DNA from 2 places in the Streptomyces sp. NBC_01723 genome. Region 2 is predicted to be linked to the other one. Evidence: predicted binding sites of a transcription regulator. Region 2 holds the regulator's gene; the other holds the start of a gene.

Region 1 (8,206 bases), 2.3 Mb from region 2:
GCGTTGGCCTGGATGACCTTCTCCAGCAGCGGCAGCAGGTCCGCGATGGAGGAGATCTTGCCCTGGTTGATCAGGATGTACGGGTCTTCGAGGACGGCCTCCATGCGCTCCTGGTCCGTCACGAAGTACGGCGACAGGTAGCCCTTGTCGAAGGCCATGCCCTCGGTGAAGTCCAGCTCCAGACCGAAGGTGTTGGACTCCTCGACGGTGATGACACCGTCCTTGCCGACCTTGTCCATCGCCTCGGCGATCAGCTCGCCGACCTGCTGGTCCTGGGCGGACAGCGCGGCGACGGCGGCGATGTCGGACTTCTCGTCGATCGGCCGTGCCGTGGCGAGGAGGTCCTCGGACACGGCGGCGACGGCCGCGTCGATGCCCTTCTTCAGCAGCGCCGGGGAGGCGCCGGCGGCGACGTTCTTCAGGCCCTCGCGGACCAGCGCCTGGGCGAGCACGGTGGCGGTGGTGGTGCCGTCACCCGCGATGTCGTTGGTCTTGGTCGCCACCTCCTTCACCAGCTGGGCGCCGAGGTTCTCGTACGGGTCCTCGACCTCGACCTCGCGGGCGATGGTGACGCCGTCGTTGGTGATGGTGGGGGCGCCGAACTTCTTGTCGATGACGACGTTGCGGCCCTTGGGGCCGATCGTCACCTTCACGGTGTCGGCGAGCTTGTTGACGCCGCGCTCGAGGGCGCGACGGGCGTCCTCGTCGAACTTCAGGATCTTCGCCATGGGAGCGTGAGCCCTCTTCCGGAAATCTCGGGGTTATACGGCAACTGCGCCCCCGACGCCCGGCTTTTTATGGTCGCGGGAGCCAGGGGCGCAGCTGGAAAGCAAAGTGCTTCGGTGAAGCGAAGTACTACTTCTACTTCTCGACGATCGCGAGCACGTCGCGGGCCGAGAGGACGAGGTACTCCTCGCCGTTGTACTTCACCTCGGTGCCGCCGTACTTGCTGTACAGCACGACGTCGCCGACGCTGACGTCGAGCGGAAGGCGGTTGCCGTCCTCGAAGCGGCCCGGGCCCACGGCCAGGACGACGCCCTCCTGGGGCTTCTCCTTGGCAGTGTCCGGAATGACCAGGCCCGAAGCCGTGGTCTGCTCGGCGTCGAGCGGCTGGACCACAATGCGGTCCTCGAGCGGCTTGATGGCAACCTTGGAGCTGGTGGTCGTCACGATCCGACCTCCCCCTTCGGAGATCTCACGGGGTTAACTGTCTGAGGTGGCGACCAGGTGGATCCGTCGTCGCGGGTGCCGGACCTGCCCGTCGCGTAGTTGGCACTCTCCAGTGGGGAGTGCCAGACCTGAGACTATGACTGCGATTAGCACTCGGTCAAGCGGAGTGCCAATGCCCGCGGCGCGTCGGCGGGGTTTTCATGTGAACGCCGGTCTGTGGAGCGCACTCGGCGTGGGCGTGGGCCTCGCTGGGGGCCGCGCCCCCAGACCCCTCTTTCGGCCTGGACGGCCTCGCCCTCAAACGCCGGACGGGCTGACGGTGAGGTAGTCGTCCAGGGCGGCCACTCTCAGGCCCTGGCCCTCGATCGTCTCCAGCAGATCCGCCGTGCGGGCGGCCGCGGTCACGGACACGATGTCGCCGGCGTGCAGGCGGTGGTCGCCTCGGGTGTAGGTCAGCTCCCCGTCGGTGTTCAGGGCCGCCCGCCACAGGACGACCGCCGTGATGCCGCAGTCGGCCGCGGCGCGCAGGGTCGTGGTGTCGTACTGGCCGTACGGCGGGCGGAAGAGGTGGGGGCGGACGCCGAAGCGGGACCTGAGCTTGGTCTGCTGGCCGCAGATCTCGGCGCGCTGGCCGGCGTAGGGCAGGCCCCGCAGGGAGCGGTGGTCCAGGGTGTGGTTCTGCAGGCTCGCGCCCACCGAGCGCAGCCCGGCGAAGTGGCCGTACGCCGGTCCGGCCACGGTGTCGGTGAGGAACAGGGTGACGGGGAGGCGCCGCTCGCGGACCAGGGCCGTGAAGCGGGGGTCGCGCTCGGCGCCGTCGTCGTAGGTGAGGAAGACGACCCGGTCGGTGGTGCGGACGTGGTCCACGACGGGCGGGAGGTTCCGGTTCTGGTCGCCGCTCCGGTCGCCGCCCCGGGCCGGTTCCCCGGCGGCCGGGTGTCCGGCGGGGCCGGCGAACTGGGCGCATCCGGTGAGCAGTACGGCGGCCAGGGCGGCCACGGCCGGCCGGAACCGCCCTCGCCTCACAGGTAGTCCTCCAGGCGGGCCACCGCGTAGCCCTCGGCGGTGATCCGGTTCAGGAAGCGCCGGGCCATGTCGGTCATCGTGCCGTCCCAGTCCTCGCGGCCCCGGAAGTGGGTGAGGACGATGTCCCCGGGGTGCAGGTCCCGGTCCCACTCGCGGTACTCCCAGTGGTCGACGAACACCTCCTCGCTCCAGATGGGCGCGTACTCGATGCCGCAGTACTTCGCGGCGCGCAGGGTGTCGCGGTTGTAGTTGCCGAAGGGCGGGCGGAAGAGGACGGGGCGCTTGCCGTAGCGCTTCTCCATGACCTCCTGCATGCCGCAGATCTCCCGCTTCTGCTCCGCGTAGGAGAGGCCGGGGAGGTAGGGGTGGCTCAGGGTGTGGTTGTTGAGGGTGACCCCGCGGGCCTGCATCTTCTTGAAGTAGCCGTAGTCGTCCTTGATCTCCTCGTCGGTGAGGAAGACGGTGTACGGGATCTTCAGCTCGCTCATCATCCTCAGGAACGCCCGGTCCTTCTCGGCGCCGTCGTCGATGGTGAGGAAGACGATCTTCTCCTTGGTGGGGATCGTGGTGAAGACCGGCGGGAGGCCGTCCTCCTCCTGGCCCTCGACCTCGAAGCCGTCGCGCGCCTTGATCTCCGGCTTCTTGGCGGGGGGCGCGGGGGCGGTCAGCGGGACCTTTCTGAGGTCCCAGCGCTTGGCGGCGGCGACCCGGGCGGCCTGGGCCGCGCGCAGTCTGGCCGCGTACCCGTCGAGCGCGCGGGCCGGGGGTGCCTGGAGGGGCTCCTGGCCATGGGCACCCCGGACGTCCGAGGTGTCCTGCGCACAGCCGGCGGCGAGGGAGGCCACGGCGAGGACGGCGGTGACAGCGGTGACGGTGGCGGCGCGTCCGCGCGGTCCGGGGGCAGTCGCCGCCCGCAGCACCCGCGACGCCCGGCTTTTGTCATTTTGTACGACTGCTCGCATGGTGCCGGATCCTCGCAGTCCCGGGCCGCCGGACCCCGTCCGACACCGCGCCGGAGGCACACCATCCACCGACTGGCCCACAATGAGGCGGTGAACGACCTCGACGCCCTGCTCTCCCTGCTCACCCCCGAAGGCCGCGCACTCCTCGACGAGGTGCGCGACACCGACCCCGCGCGGGAGTTGGCCGTCGCCACCCGGTTGCGCCGCGAGCACCCGGCAGCGCTGGTGTCGGCCGCGCTCGGACAGGCGCGGCTGCGGCAGCGGGCGGCGGCGAAGTTCGGCGCCGGGGACGCGGGGCGGATGTTCTTCACGGCCAACGGGGTCGAGCAGTCCACGCGGGCGAGCGTGGCGGCGTACCGGGCGGAGCGGTTCGCGGCTCTGGGTGTCACCTCCGTGGCCGACCTGTGCTGCGGGATCGGGGGCGACGCGATCGCGCTGGCCCGGGCCGGCATCCGGGTGCTGGCGGTGGACCGCGACCCGGCGACCGCGGCGGCGGCCCGTGCCAACGCCGAGGCGCTGGGGCTCGCCGAGCTGATCGAGGTGCGCGAGGCGGATGTCGAGGCGGTGGACACCAGCGGGTACGACGCGGTCTTCGTCGATCCGGCCCGGCGCGGCGGCAGGGGGAGGATCTTCGACCCCGAGGCGTACTCGCCGCCGCTGTCCTGGGCCGTCGGCGCGGCTCGCACGGCCTCCCGTGCCGCCGCGCTGAAGGTGGCGCCCGGCATCCCGCACGAGGCGGTGCCGGAGGACGCCGAGGCCGAGTGGATCTCCGACGGCGGGGACGTGAAGGAGGCGGTGCTGTGGTTCGGCGGCGCGGCGGGGGCGGTGCGGGCCACGCTGCTGCCCGGACCCCGCACCCTGCCCGGCACCGGCCTGCCCGACCCGGAGGTCCGCGCACCCGGCCGGTACCTGTACGAGCCGGACGGCGCCGTGATCCGCGCCCACCTGGTCGCCGAGGTCGCCGAACAGGTCGGCGGCGGGCTGCTCGACGCGACCATCGCCTACGTCACCGCGGACGAACTGCTGCCGACGCCGTACGCCACGGCGTACGAGATCACCGACCTCATGCCCTTCAACGTGAAGAAGCTGAAGGCACTGCTGCGGGAGCGCCGCGTCGGCACGCTGACCGTGAAGAAGCGGGGGTCCGCGGTCGAGCCGGAGGAGCTGCGGCGGAAGGTCAGACCGCAGGGGCCGAACGCGGCGACCGTGTTCCTGACCCGGGTCGCGGGAGCGCCGACGATGCTGGTCGGTCAGCCGGTGCGGAAGCCGTAGGACCTGCCCGGCGGACCGGCCCTAACCGCACTCCTCCGCCCGGCGGATCAGCAGTTCGCGCTCGCGTTCGTTGCGGGTCAGGGACGCGGCCCGCTCGAACTCCGTGCGCGCCTCGGCCGGGCGGTCCAGGCGGAGCAGGAGGTCGCCGCGGACGCTGGGGAGCAGGTGGTAGTCGCGCAGCGCCGGTTCGGCGGCCAGGGCGTCGACGAGGGCCAGCGCGGGGGCCGGGCCCTCGGCCATCGACACGGCGACCGCGCGGTTGAGTTCGACGACCGGGGACGGGGCGCGGGCGGCGAGCAGGCCGTAGAGCGCGGCGATGCGCGGCCAGTCGGTCTCCTCGTAGCGGTGTGCCGTCGCGTGGCAGGCGGCGATCGCGGCCTGGAGGACGTACGGGCCCGGGGCACCGGAGCCGGCCGTGGCGTGGGCGTGGTCGAGGGCGGTGATGCCGCGGGCGATGAGCAGCCGGCTCCAGCGGCGGCGGTTCTGGTCGCGCAGGAGGACCGGCTCGCCGTCGGGGCCGGTGCGGGCGGCGGTACGGGAGGCCTGGAACTCCAGCAGCGCCGTCAGACCGTGCACCTCGGGCTCCTTCGGCATCAGGGCGGAGAGGACGCGGGCCAGGCGCAGGGCGTCCTCGCACAGGGCCGGGCGGAGCCAGTCGTCGCCCGCGGTGGCCGCGTACCCCTCGTTGAAGATCAGGTAGATGACCTCCAGGACCGATCCGAGGCGGGCCGCCCGGTCCGGGCCGTACGGCACCTCGAAGGCGACGTTCCTCGTGGCCAGGGTGCGTTTGGCGCGCACGATGCGCTGCGCGACCGTCGGCTCCGGGACGAGGAAGGCACGGGCGATCTCGGGCGTGGTCAGGCCGCCGAGCAGCCGCAGGGTCAGGGCGATGCGGGCCTCGGCGGAGAGCACCGGGTGGCAGGCGGTGAAGACCAGCCGCAGCAGGTCGTCGTCGATGTCGTCCGGGTCGGCGGGCTCCACCGGCGGCGTCTCGGCGGGCAGCTCGCGGCCGATCTCCGCGAGCTTGCGGGCGTAGGTCTCCCGGCGCCGGATCAGGTCGACGGCACGGCGCCGGGCGGTGGCCATGAGCCAGGCGCCGGGATTGTCGGGCACGCCGTCCCTCGGCCACTGCTCCAGGGCGGCGACCAGGGCGTCCTGCGTGAGTTCCTCGGCGATGCCGACGTCCCGCACGAGCCGGGCGACGCCGGCGACGACGCGCGGGGTCTCCAGTCGGAAGACGGTCTCCAGGGCCTCGGTGGGCTGCGGTTCCACAGCCCACCATGCAACACCCTCGAACGGGCCGAGCAAAGCGGAACTCAGCCCTCCATGAGCTGGCGCACCTCGCAGGTGACCGTCCAGTGCTCCTCGTGCACCTTCAGGAAGCGCTTGGTCCACTCGACGGCCTCGGCCTTGTCCTTGGCCTGGAGCAGGGCGTAGCCGCCGATGACCTCCTTGGACTCGGTGAAGGGCCCGTCGGTGACGGACAGCTGCCCGCCCTCGTAGTGGACGCGGGTGCCGTCGGCGGTCGGGGTGAGGCCGGCCGTGTCGAGCAGGACGCCGGCCTTCGTCATCTCCTCCATCAGCTTCTCCATGCGCTGCACCAGCTCGGGGCTGGGGCCGCCGGAGAGGCTGTCGTTCTCCTCGATGCGGATCAGCGACAGGTAGCGGGGCACGGTGACTCCTCGGGTTCGGCGGCCGGGGTCGCTCCCCGGCCTCTCACCCGGTGCGTCGAACGGGCACGGCACGGATCGACATGCGCCGCCGGATTTCCTCAAGAACTTTCCGGAGGCCGCTACGGGACCGCAACGGGACCGCTAGCGCAGCGATTCCCACAGGTCACCGGCGTCCGGCTCGTGGGCGATCACCCGGTTGGGGTCCCAGGGCGCCGGGTCCACCGGCAGGGTCACGGTGCGTACGTCGTCCGCCGCGAGGCCCCCGAGGCTGCGGCCGAGGCCGGTCAGCTCGCCCAGCGAGTCCAGGCCGGTGTCGGTGGTGAGGCTGCCGGTGACCGCGTCCGCGACCTGGTAGAGGCGCGGGGGGTCGGTGAGCAGGTCGGTGGTCGCGATCTGTTCGAGGAGCGCCTTGACCAGGTTCTGCTGGAGCTCTATCCGGGCCAGGTCGCTGCCGCCCGCCAGCCCGTAGCGGGTGCGGGCCAGGCCGAGCGCCTCGGTGCCGTCGAGGTGGTGGGTGCCGGCGTCCAGGTGCAGGTGGCTCTTGTCGTCGTCGATGTCCACGTCCGTGGTGACGGTGACCCCGCCCAACGCGTCGACCAGCTTGGCGAAGCCGGAGAAGTCGATCTCGATGTAGTGGTCCATGCGGACACCGGTGAAGGACTCGACGGTCTTGACCGCGCAGACCGGACCGCCCAGTTCGTAGGCGGTGTTGAACATCGCGTTGCTCGCCTCCCGGGTCGAGTCGCCGGACTCCAGCGGGCAGGAGGGGCGGTCGACGAGCGTGTCGCGCGGGATGCTGACGACCGTGGCGGCGGTGCGGCCCGCGTCGAGGTGGACGACCATCGCCGTGTCGGAGCGGGCGCCCCCGCTGTCGCCGCCGCCGAGTTCCCGGTTCTCCTCGCCGCTGCGCGAGTCCGAGCCGAGGACGAGGATGTTCAGGGCGCCGGTGGGCACCGGGGAGGCGGAGGGCGAGGGGACGGTGGCCGGGCGGGCGGGGCGGTCGTCGCCGAGCGCGCCCTCGATGTCGACGCTGTTGATGTTGCCGTTCAGGTGCCAGTAGGTCCAGCCCACCGCGGCGAACCCGAGCAGCAGCGCCCCGGCCAGTGCAAGGCCGGCCAACTTGAACCCCTTCGAGCGCCCACCGCGCCCGTCCCGCGCGTCCCGCGCAGCCATGCGTCCGCCCCCGCCCCAGCCGGTCCCGTTCGCGTCCCCACGCGAGTGCCCCGTCGGAGGGAACATAAGTCGGAATTGTTGAATCAGGAACGTGCGGGTCGGGATTCTGTGTAAATTCTCAGACTTCGGCGCGGCTCGGACCGGCGCTGAGCGGCTCGGACTGCGGCGCTGAGCGGCTCGGGCTGCGGCGCGGCTCGGGCTGCGGCGCGGCTCAGCCGCTGCCGGGCGGCGCCGTGCTGCTGCGCACCTCCAGGCTGGTGGCCAGCTCCACCCGGGTCGCCGACGCGGAGCCGTCGTCCCGCCCGAGGTCCAGGACCAGCCGTGCCGCCGCCTCGGCCATCTCCATCAGCGGCTGCCGTACGGTCGTCAGCGGCGGCCCCACCCAGCGGGCCACCGGCAGGTCGTCGAAGCCGACCACGCTGAGGTCCTGCGGGATGCGCAGCCCCAGCTCGCGCGCGGCCTCGTACAGGCCCAGCGCCTGGAGGTCGTTGCCCGCGAAGACGGCGGTCGGCCGGTCGGGGCGGCGCAGCAGCTCCAGGCCCCGCCGGTAACCGGCCTCGTGGTGGAAGTCGCCCGTCACGATCAGGTCGGGTTCGACCGGCAGCCCGGCGGTCTCCAGGGCGGCCCGGTAGCCGTCGACGCGGGCGCGGCTGCACATCATCCGGGTGGGTCCGCTGATCGCCCCGATGCGGGTGTGCCCGAGGTCGACCAGGTGCCGGGTGGCGGCGAGTCCGCCCTGCCAGTTGGTGGCGCCGATGGACGGCACGTCGGCGCCGGGGTCGCCCGCCGGGTCCATCACCACGAACGGGATGGAGCGGCTGGTGAGCAGCGCCCGCTGGGACTCGTCGAGGCCGGACAGGACCAGGATCACGCCGTGCGGACGGCGAGCGGCGACCTGGTCGGCCCAGGTCCGGCCGGGCGTGAGGCGCC
Region 2 (8,206 bases):
CGCGGACCTCGCCGCTCTCGCGCTCGACGAGCAGGACCCGCCCGTCGTGCGAGGCGACGGCGGCCCGGCTGCCGTCGGGGGCCATGGCGAGGTGCAGCACCCGGCCGAGCTGTCCGGCGGCCAGGCGCCGCGCGGTGGTGCCGGGCGCGAGCCCGGTGGCGGGCGCGAACTCCAGGGCGTCGTCGCCCTCGGCGTCCGTCACCCACACCACCCATTCCTCGCCGTCGACGCGGAAGGTGCGGGGCAGCCGGGTGCGGACACCGGGCGTCGCCGCGAGCGCGCGGGCCGGTCCGGCGCGGTGGGTGACCCAGTGGACGCCGCCGCGTACGGCGACGGCGCTGCCGCGTGCCGTGTGGTCGGGGGAGGCCGAGCCGAACCAGCGGGCGGCGTTGAGCGGGTAGGACTGGAGGTCGACGCGGGCGCCGCCGAGCCGGATGTCCAGCCGGCGGGGCTCGGCACCGTCGAGGTCGTCGAGGGTCCACAGCTCACCGGCGCTGGAGTAGACGACGCGGGTGCCGTCGGTCGCCGCGTGCCGGGCGTAGAAGCCGTCGAGGGGGGTGTGGCGGCGCAGGTCGGAGCCGTCGGCAAGGGAGGAGTAGACGGCGCCGGTGCCTTCGTGGTCGGAGAGGAAGGCGATCCGGTCGCCGACCCAGAAGGGGTACTCGATGTTGCCGTCGAGGTCGCCGTGGAGGCGTACGAACTCGCCGTCGTCCTCGCGGTCGATCCACAACTTGCCCGCGGTGCCGCCCCGGTAACGCTTCCACCAGGCGGCCTCGCGGCCCATCGGCGCGGACAGCAGCACGGTGTGCGGCCCGTCCGCGACGTCGCCGACGGGGCCGTACGGCAGGGTGGCGGCCGGTCCGCCGTCGAGCGGGACGGCGCGGGCCCAGCTACGGCGCAGGCTGGCCTGTCCGTAGGTGCTGAGGGCGAGGACCTCGCCGCCCGGGGTCCAGCCACGCACCTGGGTCCTGATGCTGCCCCAGTGGGTGAGGCGCTCGGCGCGACCGCCGTCGACGGGCGCGACGTGCACCTCGGGGGCGCCGTCCCGGGTGGAGGTCCAGGCGACCGTGGTGCCGTCGGGCGAGATGCGCGGGTGGTTCACCGGCACGTTGTCGGCGCTGACCCGCCAGGCCCGGCCGCCGTCGAGCGGGGCGAGCCACACGTCGTCCTCGGCGGTGAAGGCGACCAACTCGCCGTGCGGGTGCGGAAAGCGGAGGTAGGCAGGCGCTGCGGGCTGTGTCACCCCCTCACCCTATGCAGCGGCGCGGTCCGCCGACAGAGGTTTGGATCACTTGCCGTTCGCCGGCCCGGCGGACTACTTGCCCTCGACCGGGCGGCAGTGCGGGTCGTCCGGGCACCAGATGGTCCGGGTGACGGTCACGGTGGGCCCGGGCTGCTGCTGGGAGGGGCGGTTCGCGGGCGGGGCGCTGGTGGCGTCGCAGTTGCCCAGCCCCTTGACCCGGAACCACTCCTTGCCGTCCACCGCGGCCTTGAGGTCGCCGCGCACACAGGCGCCGTTGACGACGCGGGTCACCTTGCCGTCGACGGTGATCTCCTTGCCGTCGTCGGTCTCCCCGTCGCAGTCGACGGAGGCGACGGTGTCCTCGCCCGGCGACGCGGTGGAGCCGTCACCCTCGGTGTTCGCGGTGCAGGTGAGCCACCGCACGTCGGCCTTCTGCCGCTCCAGTTCGCGCGTCATGGTCCGGTCGGTCGTGTACGCCACGGTCGCGGAACTGAGCCCGCCCGGTTCGCACGCGACGACACCTCCGACGGCGACGACCGCGCCGACGGCCACCGGAGCCACACGCCGAATCCGCCTCAATGCCCCCATGGAGGGCAGCCTCCCACCGGTCCGGGGCGGGCGGTAGGGGGCATACGGCCACGGTGGCGGCGGGCGCCGTCAGGACCAGCGGCCGGTGCGGGTCAGCAGGGCGGCGGTCGCCGCGGTGCCCGCGGTGGAGGTGCGCAGGACGCTGCGTCCCAGGCGGTAGGGCCGGGCACCGGCTTCGGCGAAGAGGGCCAACTCCTCGGGCGAGACACCGCCTTCGGGGCCGACCACCAGCACGATGTCGCCGGAGGCGGGGAGTTCGGCGGCGGCCAGGGGTTCGTCGCCGCTCTCGTGGAGTACGGCCGCGAAGTCGGCGGTGGCCAGAAGTGAGGCAACCTGCTTGCTGGTCGCCGCGTCCGCGACGTCGGGGAAGCGGACCCGGCGGGACTGCTTGCCGGCCTCGCGGGCCGTCGCCCGCCACTTGCCGAGCGCCTTCTGGCCGCGCTCGCCCTTCCACTGCGTGATGCAGCGGGACGCCGCCCAGGGCACGATCGCGTCGACGCCGACCTCGGTCATCGTCTCCACGGCCAGCTCGCCCCGGTCGCCCTTGGGCAGGGCCTGGACGACGGTGATCCGGGGCTGCTGAGGCGGTTCCTCGTGGACCGTCTCCAGGTCCGTGACGACCAGACGGTCCTTGCCCTCGGCGGCCTTCACGACGCCCTCGGCCCAGTGTCCGCTTCCGTCGGTGAGGACGACCTCCTCGCCGGACCGCAGCCGCTTCACGGAGACGGCGTGCCGTCCCTCGGGGCCGTCGAGGACGTACTCCCCCGCCGTCAGGTCCTCCGGGCCGAGCGAGTCGACCACGAACACCGGTGCCGTCATCGGCCCGCGCCTCCCGTCGCGTAGTGCGACAACGCTGTCCCGGCGGCGGCGAGTTCGGCCACCAGGACCTCCACCAGCTGTCCGGCGGGCAGCTCGCGGGCCATCCGGTGGCCCTGCCCGGCCCAGAGCGCCATGCCCTGCGCGTCGCCCGCCTTGGCCGCGGCCTTGCGCAGCGGGGCGGTGAGGTGGTGCACGTCCGGGTAGGCGGCGGGGGCGTAGGGGCCGTGCTCGCGCAGGAAGCGGTTGACCAGGCCGCGGGCGGGGCGGCCGGAGAAGGCGCGGGTCAGTTCGGTGCGCACGAACAGGGGGTTGGTCAGCGCCTGCTTGTGCAGGTCGTGCGCGCCGGACTCGGGGGTGGCGAGGAAGGCGGTGCCCAGCTGGGCCGCGCTCGCGCCGGCCGCGAGGACCGAGGCGATCTGACCGCCGCGCATGATGCCGCCGGCGGCGACGATGGGCAGGCTCACCGCCTCCCGGACCTGGGCGACCAGCGACAGCAGTCCGGTGCCGGCGCCGCCGGTCTCCGGGTTGTCCCGGTGGGTGCCCTGGTGACCGCCCGCCTCGGCGCCCTGCGCGATCACCGCGTCGGCGCCGGACCGCTCCACGGCGCGGGCCTCGTCCGCGGTGGTCGCCGCGACCAGGGCGAAGGTGCCGACGCGGTGCAGGGAGTCGACGACCTCGGTGCTCGGGACGCCGAAGTGGAAGGAGACCACCGGAACGGGGTTGTCCAGCAGCACCGCGAGCTTGGTGTCGTAGCCGTCGTCCCGGCCGCTGTCGGGGTCGCCGAGTTCCGTCTCGTACCAGGCGGCCTCCCCGGCCAGCTGGTGGGCGTACACGCCGACGGCTGCCGGGTCGGGGGTCTCCGGGTGCGGCATGAAGAGGTTGACGCCGAAGGGGCGTGCGGTCAGCCCCCGCAGCTCCTTGATCTCCTGGTACATCCCGTCCGCGGTCTTGTACCCGGCGGCCAGGAATCCCAGCCCGCCCGCCTCGCAGACCGCGGCGGCGAGCCGCGGCACGGAGACGCCGCCCGCCATCGGCGCCTGCACGATCGGGTAGGGGAAGAGATCGGTCAGTGCGGAGGACATGACCGCATGTTGTCACGTCCTCCGAACGAGTCCGAATCCGGGCTTCCGTCGGCATACGCCAGGAGCATCCGCATCCCGACCGGCCGACGGCCGCCCGCCTCAGCGGCCGTTGAACGCGTCCTTCAACCGGGAGAACAGCCCCTGCTGCCCCGGCTGGAACTGGCCCTGCGGCCGTTCCTCGCCGCGCAGGGCGGCCAGCTCGCGCAGGACGCGCTCCTGCTCGGGGTCGAGCTTGGTCGGGGTGGTGACCTCGACGTGCACGATGAGGTCGCCCCGGCCGCCGCCGCGCAGGTGGGTGACGCCCCGGCCGTGCAGGGGGACCGACTGGCCGGACTGGGTGCCCGGGCGGATATCGATCTCCTCCATGCCGTCGAGCGTCTCCAGCGGCACCTTCGTGCCGAGGGCCGCGGCCGTCATCGGGATGGTGACCGTGCAGTGCAGGTCGTCGCCGCGGCGCTGGAAGGTGGAGTGCGGCAGCTCGTGGATCTCGACGTACAGGTCGCCGGCCGGGCCGCCGCCGGGGCCGACCTCGCCCTCGCCCGCGAGCTGGATCCGGGTGCCGTTGTCCACACCGGCCGGGATCTTCACGGTGAGGGTGCGCCGGGAGCGGATGCGCCCGTCGCCCGCGCACTCGGGGCACGGGGTCGGGACCACGGTGCCGAAGCCCTGGCACTGCGGGCAGGGCCGCGAGGTCATGACCTGGCCCAGGAAGGACCGGGTGACCTGCGAGACCTCACCGCGGCCGCGGCACATGTCGCACGTCTGGGCCGACGTGCCGGGCGCCGCGCCCTCGCCGTTGCAGGTGTTGCAGACCACGGCGGTGTCGACCTGGATGTCCTTGGTCGTGCCGAAGGCCGCCTCGTCCAGCTCGACCTCGATGCGGATCATCGCGTCCTGGCCGCGGCGGGTGCGCGAGCGCGGCCCGCGCTGCGACGCCGTACCGAAGAACGCGTCCATGATGTCCGAGAAGTTCCCGAAGCCACCCGCGCCGAAGCCGCCGGCGCCGCCGCCGGCGGCCTGCGAGAGCGGGTCGCCGCCGAGGTCGTAGACCTGCTTCTTCTGCGGGTCCGACAACACCTCGTAGGCGGCGTTGATCTCCTTGAACCGCTCCTGGGTCTTCGGATCGGGGTTGACGTCCGGGTGCAGCTCGCGAGCGAGCCTCCGGAACGCCTTCTTGATCTCGTCCTGGGACGCGTCGCGGCGCACGCCGAGTACGGCGTAGTAGTCCGTGGCCACCTACGACTCCGCCAGGATCTGTCCGACGTACCGTGCCACTGCGCGTACCGCTCCCATCGTTCCCGGGTAGTCCATGCGGGTCGGTCCGACCACGCCGAGCTTGGCAACCGCCTCGCCGCCCGAACCGTAGCCCACCGACACGACGGACGTGGAGTTGAGTCCCTCATGGGCGTTCTCATGACCGATTCGCACGGTCACGCCCGGATCCTTCGCCTCGCCGAGCAGCTTGAGGAGCACGACCTGCTCCTCGAGCGCCTCCAGCACCGGCCGGATCACCAAGGGGAAGTCGTGCCCGAAGCGGGTCAGATTGGCGGTGCCGCCGATCATCAACCGCTCCTCGTTCTCCTCCACCAGCGTCTCCAGGAGAGTGGAGAGCACGGTGGAGACCGTACCGCGATCCTCGGCCTCGAAGGCATCCGGCAGTTCCTCGACCAGACCCGGCACGTCGGTGAAACGACGGCCCGCGACCCGGCTGTTGAGCCGCGCGCGCAGATCCGCGAGGGACGCCTCGCCGAACGGCGCCGGACAGTCGACCATCCGCTGCTCGACCCGGCCGGTGTCCGTGATCAGCACCAGCATCAGGCGCGCGGGCGCGAGGGCCAGCAACTCCACGTGCCGCACGGTCGAGCGGGTCAGCGAGGGGTACTGCACGACGGCGACCTGCCGGGTCAGCTGCGCGAGCAGCCGCACCGTGCGGGCCACCACGTCGTCGAGGTCGACGGCGCCCTCCAGGAAGTTCTGGATGGCGCGCCGCTCGGGCGCGGTCATGGGCTTGACGCCGGCCAGCTTGTCGACGAACAGGCGGTAGCCCTTGTCGGTCGGGATGCGCCCGGCGCTGGTGTGCGGCTGGGCGATGAACCCCTCGTCCTCCAGGGCCGCCATGTCATTGCGCACGGTGGCCGGGGAGACTCCGAGGTTGTGCCGCTCGGTGAGGGCCTTGGACCCGACCGGCTCCTCGGTGCCGACGTAGTCCTGGACGATGGCGCGCAGTACCTGGAGCCTGCGTTCACTGAGCATCCGCGCACACCTCCAGAAGTCGTCCGCCCGCTGCCCTGCCGGTCCGTCCTGGCACTCACGGCGCGCGAGTGCCAGACTTCCCCGGCCCAGTGTACGGCCGTGGGGTACGCCCCCGGCAAGGCCGGGGCCACGCCGACGTGCGGCGGGACCGTGTGGCGATAGCGTCGTGGCCGTGACGGTGACTTGGGAAGACCTGGGATGGGAGCGGGTGGCGGCCGGGGTGGGCCGGTGCCGGCTGCCGGGCTGGGACTGCACGGCAGGGCTGGTCCTCGGCACGGACGCGGTGCTGGTGATCGACGCGGGATCGAGCCTGGGCGAGGGCGCCCGGTTGCGCGCGGGGGCGCAACGGCTGGCCGGGCACCGTGTGACGCATCTCGCGCTGACCCACCCGCACTTCGACCACGTCCTCGGCGCCGCGGCGTTCGCGGGCGCGGAGGTCTACGGCGCGGTGGGCACCGACGCGGTGTTCGCGCCGGGCGGACACGGGCGGGAGGCGCTGCGCGCGGACGCGGTGGCGGAGGGGCTGGACGAGCGGCGGGCGGAGGAGGCGGTCGACGCGCTGGTCCGCGTCCCGCACGAGGTCTGCGGCGAGCGGACGCTCGACCTGGGCGGCGGGCGGCAGGTCCTGCTCGCCAACGTGGGCCCCGGGCACACCGGCCACGACCTCGCGGTGCTGGTGCCGGGCGACCCGGAGGTGGTGTTCTGCGGGGACCTGGTCGAGGAGTCCGGCGAACCGCAGGCCGGCCCCGACGCCGTACCGTCGCACTGGCCCGCGGCCCTGGACCGGCTGCTCGACCTGGGCGGCGCGGACGCGCGGTACGTCCCCGGTCACGGAGCGGTGGTGGACGCGGCGTTCGTCCGGGCCCAACGGGATGCGCTGGCCGCACGTTTCGGCGTGTCGCACTGATCACGAACGGCGGATTCCTCGTATCGTCGGCAAAATGCGCCAGTACTCCGCCGACCTGACCCCTCCGTGGAAGAAGTCGCAGCCCGTACCCGAGGTACCCGCCGACCCCGGCCTGGTGGTCGAGGAGCCCGGCACCGGGTTCTGCGGCGCGGTGATCGGCTGCGAGGCGGGCACGGTGACGCTGGAGGACCGCTTCGGCAAGCACCGGGTGTTCCCGATGGAGCCACGCGGCTTCCTGCTGGAGGGGCGCGTGGTGACGCTGGTACGGCCCGCGTCCGGCCCGGTACGCCCCTCCAGGACGGCGTCCGGTTCGGTCGCCGTCCCCGGCGCACGCGCCCGGGTGGCGCGCGCCGGGCGCATCTACGTCGAGGGGCGGCACGACGCCGAGCTGGTCGAGAAGGTCTGGGGCGACGACCTGCGCGTCGAGGGCGTCGTCGTGGAGTACCTGGGGGGCGTGGACGACCTGCCGTCGATCGTCGCGGACTTCGCCCCGGGGCCGGACGCGCGGCTCGGCGTCCTGGTCGACCACCTGGTGCCGGGTTCGAAGGAGTCCCGCATCGCGGAGGCGGTGACGGGCGAGCACGCCCTGGTCGTCGGCCATCCCTACATCGACATCTGGGAGGCGGTGAAGCCGTCGTCCGTGGGGATCGACGCCTGGCCGCGGGTGCCGCGCGGGCAGGACTGGAAGACGGGCGTGTGCCGGGCCCTGGGCTGGCCCGCCGACAACACCGGGGCGGTGTGGCAGGCGATCCTGGCCCGGGTCGGCTCGTACAAGGACCTGGAGCCGGAGCTGCTGGGCCGGGTGGAGGAACTGATCGACTTCGTGACCGCGTAGCTCTCAGGCCGTGTCCGGCCGCACGTCAGGCCCTCCGGCGTCCGAGGAGCGGGGGCCCGGGGGCGGAGCCCCCGGGTCGGGGCGGGGCGGGGCGGGGGCGCAACAGACTGGTCAGTCCACCAGGTCCCGCACCACCGCGTCCGCCAGCAGCCGCCCGCGCAGCGTGAGAACCGCGCTCCCCGCCGCGTAGGGGCCCTCCTGGAGGAGCCCGTCGGACAGCGCCCGCCGGGACGCCGCGAGCCCCTCCTCCCGCAGCAGCCCGAGAGGCACCCCCTCCCGCAGCCGCAGCTCCAGCAGGACGCGCTCCACACGCCGGTCCTCGTCCGTGAGGATCTCCCGTCCGGCGCCCGGCGACTTCCCCGCCGCCAGCGCACCGGCGTACGCCCCGGGGTGCTTCACGTTCCACCAGCGCACGCCGCCCACGTGGGAGTGGGCTCCCGGCCCCGCGCCCCACCAGTCGGCACCCCGCCAGTACAGCT

What was found. The regulator HrcA, encoded in region 2, represses chaperone genes, less so after heat shock. The targets are predictions, from matches to a motif close to TTNGCACTCNGNNNNNCNGAGTGCNAA.
Region 1: groES (co-chaperone GroES) is a predicted target of HrcA. The motif match lies at 1,317-1,343, and genes of this name have one in related genera.

What each region holds. Positions count from the first base shown of each region.
Region 1 covers NZ_CP109171.1:4,913,273-4,921,478, reverse strand. The annotation lists gene groL (chaperonin GroEL) at 1-728, opposite strand, end outside; gene groES (co-chaperone GroES) at 862-1,170, opposite strand; gene OIE75_RS22950 (polysaccharide deacetylase family protein) at 1,468-2,196, opposite strand; gene OIE75_RS22945 (polysaccharide deacetylase family protein) at 2,193-3,158, opposite strand; gene OIE75_RS22940 (class I SAM-dependent methyltransferase) at 3,249-4,430, shown strand; gene OIE75_RS22935 (RNA polymerase sigma factor) at 4,452-5,702, opposite strand; gene OIE75_RS22930 (YciI family protein) at 5,747-6,103, opposite strand; gene OIE75_RS22925 (LCP family protein) at 6,245-7,276, opposite strand; gene OIE75_RS22920 (LacI family DNA-binding transcriptional regulator) at 7,488-8,206, opposite strand, start outside.
Region 2 covers NZ_CP109171.1:2,587,407-2,595,612, forward strand. The annotation lists gene OIE75_RS12080 (S41 family peptidase) at 1-1,243, opposite strand, end outside; gene OIE75_RS12085 (hypothetical protein) at 1,316-1,831, opposite strand; gene OIE75_RS12090 (16S rRNA (uracil(1498)-N(3))-methyltransferase) at 1,901-2,650, opposite strand; gene OIE75_RS12095 (nitronate monooxygenase) at 2,647-3,732, opposite strand; gene dnaJ (molecular chaperone DnaJ) at 3,832-4,968, opposite strand; gene hrcA (heat-inducible transcriptional repressor HrcA) at 4,969-5,985, opposite strand; gene OIE75_RS12110 (MBL fold metallo-hydrolase) at 6,158-6,892, shown strand; gene OIE75_RS12115 (DUF3097 domain-containing protein) at 6,927-7,727, shown strand; gene hemW (radical SAM family heme chaperone HemW) at 7,839-8,206, opposite strand, start outside.